2 regions of the Pseudogulbenkiania sp. AW2-16 genome follow, and region 2 is predicted to be linked to the other one. Evidence: predicted binding sites of a transcription regulator. Region 2 holds the regulator's gene; the other holds the start of a gene.
The links. The regulator sigma-54, encoded in region 2, starts transcription at its own class of promoters, with help from an activator protein. The targets are predictions, from matches to a motif close to CTGGCACGCTTCATGCTT.

Region 1 (3,746 bases), 2.0 Mb from region 2:
GGCCTGCAGGAAGGCGTAGATCACCGTGCTGCCGACGAAGTTCATGCCGGCCTTCTTCAGCTGTTTGCTGATGGCGTCGGACAGGGGCGTGGAGGCGGGGCATTCGGACAGACTGCCCCAGTGGTTGACCACCGGCTGGCCGTCGACCTGTGCCCACAGCCAGGCGGCGAAGCTGCCGTGGCGGCGTTGCAGGTCGAGAAACACGCGGGCGTTGCGGATGGCGCTGTGGATCTTCAGCCGGTTGCGCACGATGGCCGGGTTCTGCAGCAGGCGCTCGACGTCGGCCTCGTCCATGGTCGCGACGCGTGCCGGGTCGAAGCCGTGGAACGCGGCGCGGTAGCCTTCGCGTTTCCTGAGGATGGTGATCCACGACAGCCCGGCCTGGGCGCCTTCCAGCACCAGCATTTCGAACAACTTGCGGTCGTCGTGCACCGGCACGCCCCATTCCAGGTCGTGGTAGGCCACGTAGAGCGGGTCATCGCCGCACCACGGGCAGCGCGTTGCAGTAATCATGGTCTTCGGCCAACCTTAAAGTAAGCCCACGCTGCGTTGGGTCTCCGCCGTATCGAGCCGTTTGCCTTTTGGGGGCCCGAGACAGGTTGCACGCAGATCGTGGACAGGTAGTTTGCATGGAAAGAGCATCGACCCGGCATGGTGCTTGCTTCACCTTTTCTGTGCAATAGGGAGATAACAGTGCTGACGGTAATGCTGGTGAACGATGGATCGGGCAAGGCGGCTGCGCTCAAGGAGGCGCTGACGCAGGCCGGCGTGCGCGTGATCGCGGAGGTGGAGGTGTCGCTGCGGCTGGGTGAGATGATCGACAGCATCCGCCCCGACATCGTGCTGATCGACTCCGATGCCCCATCGCGGGACATGCTGGAGCACGTCTGCGTCAGCAGCGCGCACAGCGAGCGGCCGGTGGTGATGTTTACCGACGACGCCCGCCGCGACACCATCCGCGCCGCGCTCGCGGCCGGGGTGGCCGCCTACGTGGTGGGGGACGTGGTGCCCGAGCGCATCCAGCCGCTGTTGGAGGTGGCGATAGAGCGTTATTCGCTCGACAAGGAGCGGCGTGAAGAGCTGGACGGCATGCGCCAGCGCCTGGCCGACCGCCAGGTGGTGGAGAAGGCCAAGGGTTTGCTGATGCAGATGAAGGGCATCGGCGAGGACGAGGCCTATCGCCAGTTGCGCGAGCGCGCCATGAAGTCGCAGAAGAAGCTGGGCGACGTGGCGCGCGAAGTGGTGGAGCTAGCGAACTGGCTCAAAGGCTGAGCGTGCGTTGGTGCAGAACGCACGTGTGCAGTGCACAAAAGCGTAGGTCGGAAAAAATATTCCTTTAAAAACAGACGATTGTTGTCTGGCATGGTAGTTGCGTATGGCGTGGTGACCGGGTAGGCCACCAACGGCGGCGGCTCCATCCGGACAGGCAACGGCGCCTGTCGCACCCTTTCCGACGCGGAGCGGGACGACAGGCGCTTTTTGTTTTCGGCTGTTTTTTTCTGCAATGAGGGAGAAGGAAATGGATGACACGCGCACATCGATCGACAGCAGTTCGCCCGCGGCGCCGGCGCGACGCACTTTTCTCAAGGGAGCACTGACCGCCATGGGGTCCACCACCTTGCTGGCCGCCTTGCCGGCCGGCATCGCCAGCAGCGCCTGGGCTGCCGGCAGCGACAAGCCGGAAAAAACCGAAGTCAGAGTCGGCTTCATTCCCCTGACCGACTGCGCCTCGGTGATCGTGGCCTCCAAGATGGGCTTCGACAAGAAGTACGGCATCACCATCGTGCCGTCCAAGGAGGCGAGCTGGGCCGCGGTGCGCGACAAGCTGGTCAACGGCGAGCTGGACGCCGCCCACGTGCTGTACGGCCTGGTGTACGGTGTGCATTTGGGCATCGGCGGTCCGAAGAAGGACATGGCGGTGTTGATGACGCTGAACCAGAACGGCCAGGGCATCACGCTCTCCAATCAGCTCAAGGCCAAGGGCGTGACCTCCGGCCCGGCGCTCGCCAAGCTGATCAAGGCCGAGCCGCGCGAATACACCTTCGCCCAGACCTTCCCCACCGGCACCCACGCCATGTGGCTCTACTACTGGCTGGCCGCACAGGGCGTCAACCCGATGAGCGACGTCAAGACCATCGTGGTGCCGCCGCCGCAGATGGTGGCCAACATGCGCGTCGACAATATGGACGGCTACTGCGTCGGCGAGCCGTGGAACGCGCGCGCCATCGCCGACAACGTCGGCTTCACCGTGGCCACCACCCAGCAGATCTGGGCCGGCCACCCGGAAAAGGTGCTGGGCAGCACCGGCGACTGGGTCAAGCAGCACCCCAATACCGCGCGCGCGCTGACCGCGGCGCTGCTGGAAGCCTCGCGCTACATCGACGATGTCAAGAATCGCGCCAGCGTGGCCAAACTGATTTCCGACAAGGCCTACGTCAACGCGCCGGAGCCGGTCATCGAGGGGCGCTTCCTTGGTTCCTACGAAGACGGCCTGGGCAAGAAGTGGCAAGACCCCCACCTGATGAAGTTCTTCGACGAGGGCAGGGTCAACTTCCCGTATCTCTCCGACGGCATGTGGTTCCTCACCCAGCACAAGCGCTGGGGCTTGCTGAAGGCCGATCCGGACTACCTGGGCGTGGCGCGACAGATCAACCAGATCGCGCTCTACAAGGAAGCCGCTGCGCTCGCCAAGGTCGCGGTGCCGCACTCGGACCTGCGCTCGGCCAAGCTGATCGACGGCGTGGTGTGGGACGGCAAGGACCCGAAAGGCTACGCCGCTTCGTTCAAGATTCGCGCCTGAGCCACGGAATAGGGGAGAACCACCATGCAAGCCATCAAGCATGAAGCCCGTGTCGTGAGCGGCACAGAGAGCAAGACCGTGGAACAGACACTGCCGGCGCGCACCGCGTCGAAACGCCGTTTCCCGTCGCTGGAATCGGCCGACACCTCGCCCGCCGTGCGCCTGCTGGTGCAGGCGATCAAGACCGTGGTGCCGCCGCTGTTGGGGCTCGCGCTGCTGGTGCTGGTCTGGGCTGTGGTCGCCAAGTCGCGCAGCGGCCTGCCGGGGCCGCTGTCCACCTGGGAATCGGCCAAGCTGCTGTTCGCCGATCCGTTCTACCGCAACGGGCCGAATGACCAGGGCGTGGGCTGGAACATCCTCAATTCGCTCGGGCGCGTCGGCATCGGCTTCGGCCTGGCGGCGCTGGTGGGCATTCCCGCCGGCTTCATCCTCGGCCGCTTCGCCTTCGTCTCGGCGATGTTCGCGCCGGTGATCAGCCTGCTGCGACCGGTTTCGCCGCTCGCCTGGCTGCCGATCGGCCTGCTGGTGTTCAAGGCCGCGAGCCCGGCATCGATCTGGGTGATCTTCATCTCCAGCGTGTGGCCGATGATCCTCAACACCGCCGCCGGGGTGCGCGCGGTGCCGCAGGATTACCTCAACGTGGCGCGCGTGCTGAGATTGTCCGAGTTCAAGGTGTTCACCACCATCCTGTTCCCGTCGGTGCTGCCGCACGTGTTGACTGGAGTGCGCCTGTCGATCGGCGTGGCCTGGCTGGTGATCGTGGCGGCCGAGATGCTCACCGGCGGCGTCGGCATCGGCTTCTGGGTGTGGGACGAGTGGAACAACCTCAACGTCGAGCACATCATCATCGCCATTTTCGTCGTCGGCTTGGTCGGCTTGCTCTTGGAGCAGGCGCTGATTCTGCTGGCGCGCCGCTTCAGCTTCGGTCAGGGAGTGTGAGTCATGG
Region 2 (3,746 bases):
CACCCGGTTGGGGTGGATGAAGTTGAGGTGGCCCACCAGCGCCAGCAGCGGACGCTGCTCGTCGTTGCCGATCAGGTTGTCGGCTCCGCCGGTCCCGGCAACCCAGCTCAGGTTCAGTTTGTGCTGGTTGTCGTGGTAGAGCTTGCGAACGCTTATGCTAGGCATTGGGAGACCATTCGGTCAGCAGGGTGTAGAGCTCGTCGGCATTCTGGGCGGCGAGCAGCTTCTCGCGCAGTGGCCGGCTGGAGAAAAGTTGGGCCAGTTCCGACAGCACCTGCAGGTGCAGGTCGGTGGCCTGTTCCGGCACCAGCAGCACGAACAGGATCTGTACCGGCTTGCCGTCCGGGGCGTCGAAGGGAATCGCCGATTTGAGGCGGATCAGTACACCGGCCGCCTCTTTCAGACCACGGGCGCGGCCGTGCGGAATGGCCACACCTTGCCCGAGCCCGGTGGAGCCGAGCTTCTCGCGGGCGAACAGGCACTCGAACACTTCACTGCGCGCGATGCCGCGGGTGTTCTCGATCAGGAGGCCTACCTGCTCGAAGACGCGCTTCTTGCTGGCCACGTCGAGGTCGAGCAGGACGTTGTCCCGAGTTAGGATTTTGCCGATCAGGCTCATAGGGGTCTGTTGAGAGCTGCCAAAAACCCGACGATTCTAGTTGCTTTGGTGTGACAGAGAAAGGACTGTGCAAAGCAAAGCGGGAACCTGATGGTTCCCGCTTTATCAATCAAGGGCTTAGAGTGTGGCTTCTGGCGCCGGGGCCGGTGTCGGAATGGCCCGGTGTTCGCTCAGCTTTTCCTTGTGCTTGAGAACCTGTCGATCCAGCTTGTCCATCAGGAGGTCGATGGCGGCGTACATGTCCGACTCGGTGGCTTCGACGTGGATGTCTTTGCCGGAGAGATGGACGTTGACCTCGGCCTTCTGGACCAGCTTGTCCACGGACAGGGTCACCGCCACGTCGATCACGTGGTCGACATGACGGGTAATGCGTTCGAGCTTGCTTTCGATGTAATCACGCAGCGGTTGGGTAACGTCGAGGTGGAGACCGGTTACTTTGAGGTTCATACCTTACTCCTTCTTGTGTTGGCTGCCCGGCGGATGCTGCCGGGCATGCTGATGATTCAATCCAAGGTCAGAGGACCTTGCGCAGATTGACCGGTGGAATCTGCATGGCTTCACGATACTTCGCTACGGTGCGTCTTGCAACCTGTATGCCCTGTTTTGCGAGCTCGTCGGCCAGGGCGCTGTCGGAGAGGGGTTTGGCGCGGTTTTCGGCGTCGATCATCTGGCGGATGTGCGCCTTGATGGCGGTGGCCGAGCACTCGCCGCCGCTGTCCGTTTCCAGTGCGCTGCCGAAGAAATACTTCAGCTCGAACAGGCCGCGCGGGCACAGCAGGTATTTCTGCGTCGTCACACGGGAGACCGTGGATTCGTGCAGTTCCAGCTCATCCGCAATGTCGCGCAGGATGAGTGGACGCATGGCTACTTCACCGTGTTCAAAGAACGCTTGCTGTCTTTCGACTATAGATTCCGCCACTTTCAGGATGGTGTCAAATCGTTGCTGAATATTCTTCACCAGCCATTTCGCCTCCTGTAGACGCGAGCTCATTTCACCGCCGCCGCCGCGGTTTTCGCTGAGCATCTGGGCGTACATCTGGTTGACGCGCAGGCGCGGCACGGCGGCGTTGTTGAGCTCGGCGCGCCAGCGCCCCTTGACGCGGCGCACGGCGATATCCGGGATGATGTAGCGGGTGTCGTCGACGCCGAAACCGGAGGCCGGGCGCGGGTTGAGGCGGGCGATCAGGGACTGGGCCTGCTTCAGTTCGGCGTCGCTGACGTCGAAGAGACGCTTGAGCCGGGTGTAGTCGCGATTGCCGAGCAGGGTCAGGTGCTCGCGGACGATGGCGTGCGCCAGGGCCTTGCCCGGGGTGCTGTCGGGCAGCTGGGCCAGCTGCAGCGCCAGCGACTCGGACAGCGAGCGGGCGCCGACCCCCTGCGGTTCGAACTGCTGCAGCAGTTTCAAACCGAACGCCAGTTCGTCTTCCTCGATGCCCAGTTCCAGCGGCAGCGAGGCGGCCAGTTCCTGCAGGTCGATCGTGAGGTAGCCGTCTTCGTCCAGTTCCTCGATCAAGAGCTGCACGATGGCGCAGTCGCGCTCGGGCAGGGCGATTTCGCCCAGCTGCGCCAGCAGGTGTTCGCGCAGAGTGACCGGGCGCGGCACGTTGGCCATCGGGTCGTAATCGTCGCCGTCTTCTCCGCGCCGGCTGCCGCTGCCCCAGTCGGTGAGTTCGCCGCTGCTGTCCTCGCGTTCCGGTTCCTGGCGCTCGGGCTCGGCCTCGCTGCCGGCGGCCTCGGTCGGCGTGTTGTCGGCGACCGGCTCGTCGCCCCGCTCCAGCAGCGGGTTGTCCTGCAGGAAGCGCTCGACTTCGGTTTGCAGGTCGACGGTGGACAGTTGCAGCAGCCGGATCGACTGTTGCAGTTGCGGGGTCAGCGTGAGCTGCTGCGAGACCTTGAGCTGTAGCGACTGCTTCATGGCGATTACAGGTGGAAATGTTCGCCCAGGTAAACCTGGCGAACTTTTTCATTGTCGACGAGGGCCTGCGGCTTGCCGGAGGCCAGGACTGCACCGTCGCTGATGATGTAGGCGCGGTCGCAGATGCGCAGCGTTTCGCGTACGTTGTGGTCGGTGATCAGTACGCCGATGCCGCGCTCCTTGAGGAAGGAGATGATCTTCTGGATGTCGATCACGGCGATCGGGTCGACCCCGGCGAAAGGTTCGTCGAGCAGGATGAAGCGCGGGCGGGTGGCCAGCACGCGGGCGATCTCGACGCGGCGGCGCTCGCCGCCGGACAGGGCCAGCGCGTTGCTTTCCCGGAGGTGGGCGATGTTGAGGTCGTCCAGCAGCAGCGTCAGTTCCTGTTCCAGCTCCTCGCCCTTGAGGCCGGCGATCTCGAGGATGGCGCGGACGTTTTCGTCCACCGTCATCTTGCGGAAGATCGATGCTTCCTGCGGCAGGTAGCCGAGCCCGAGGCGGGCGCGCTGGTGCATCGGGAAGTGGGTGATGTCCTGCTGGTCGAGCTGGATGCGGCCGTCGTCGGCGCTGACCGGGCCGACGATCATGTAGAAGCTGGTGGTCTTGCCGGCGCCGTTGGGCCCCAGGAGGCCGATCACCTCGCCGCTTTCGATGTTGAGCGAGACGTCCTTGACCACGGTGCGCTTCTTGAAGCGCTTCTTCAGCCCGGTGACGTTCAGTACGCTGGCGTTCATGGCTGCTGTCCGGTGGTTTGCGGTTGCAGGATGACGGTGATGCGGCCCTTGTTGGGACCGGTGGCGGCGCCGCCCTTGACCTGGTAGGTCTGGCTCTGGGTGTTGTAGGTGATGACGTCGCCGATCACCAGGTCTTCGCCGCGCTTGACGCGGGCGTTGCCGGTGAGCACGGCGGTGTTGGTGATGCCGGTGTAGTCGAGGCGGCTGGCCTCGGCCTTCGATGTATTCGTCCTTGCCGTCCATCTTCTGGCGGAAGGTGACCACCTTGCCGGTGGCCTGCACCGTCTGGTTGCCCTTGTCGTCGCGGGTGACGACGACGCGGTCGGCGTTGACGCGCAGCGTGCCCTGCGTCACCACGACGTTGCCTTCCCACACGGTGTGGCCTTTGAGCTGGTCGAGGGTGCCGCTGTTGGCGTTGATTTCGATCGGTTTGCTCTGGTCGGCTTTTTCCGCCAGAGCGGCCGTGGCGCTGCACAGT

Region 1: the regulator sigma-54 is predicted to act here: its motif matches at 1,358-1,375, upstream of ABKF58_RS18620 (CmpA/NrtA family ABC transporter substrate-binding protein).

What each region holds. Positions count from the first base shown of each region.
Region 1 is NZ_CP157668.1:3,860,784-3,864,529, reverse strand. It holds gene ABKF58_RS18630 (DNA-3-methyladenine glycosylase I) at 1-513, opposite strand, end outside; gene ABKF58_RS18625 (ANTAR domain-containing response regulator) at 694-1,272, shown strand; gene ABKF58_RS18620 (CmpA/NrtA family ABC transporter substrate-binding protein) at 1,520-2,800, shown strand; gene ntrB (nitrate ABC transporter permease) at 2,825-3,739, shown strand; gene ABKF58_RS18610 (ABC transporter ATP-binding protein) at 3,743-3,746, shown strand, end outside.
Region 2 is NZ_CP157668.1:1,887,963-1,891,708, forward strand. It holds gene hprK (HPr(Ser) kinase/phosphatase) at 1-165, opposite strand, end outside; gene ptsN (PTS IIA-like nitrogen regulatory protein PtsN) at 158-619, opposite strand; gene hpf (ribosome hibernation-promoting factor, HPF/YfiA family) at 737-1,066, opposite strand; gene ABKF58_RS09200 (RNA polymerase factor sigma-54) at 1,134-2,534, opposite strand; gene lptB (LPS export ABC transporter ATP-binding protein) at 2,540-3,268, opposite strand; partial or broken gene ABKF58_RS09210 (LptA/OstA family protein) at 3,533-3,746, opposite strand, start outside.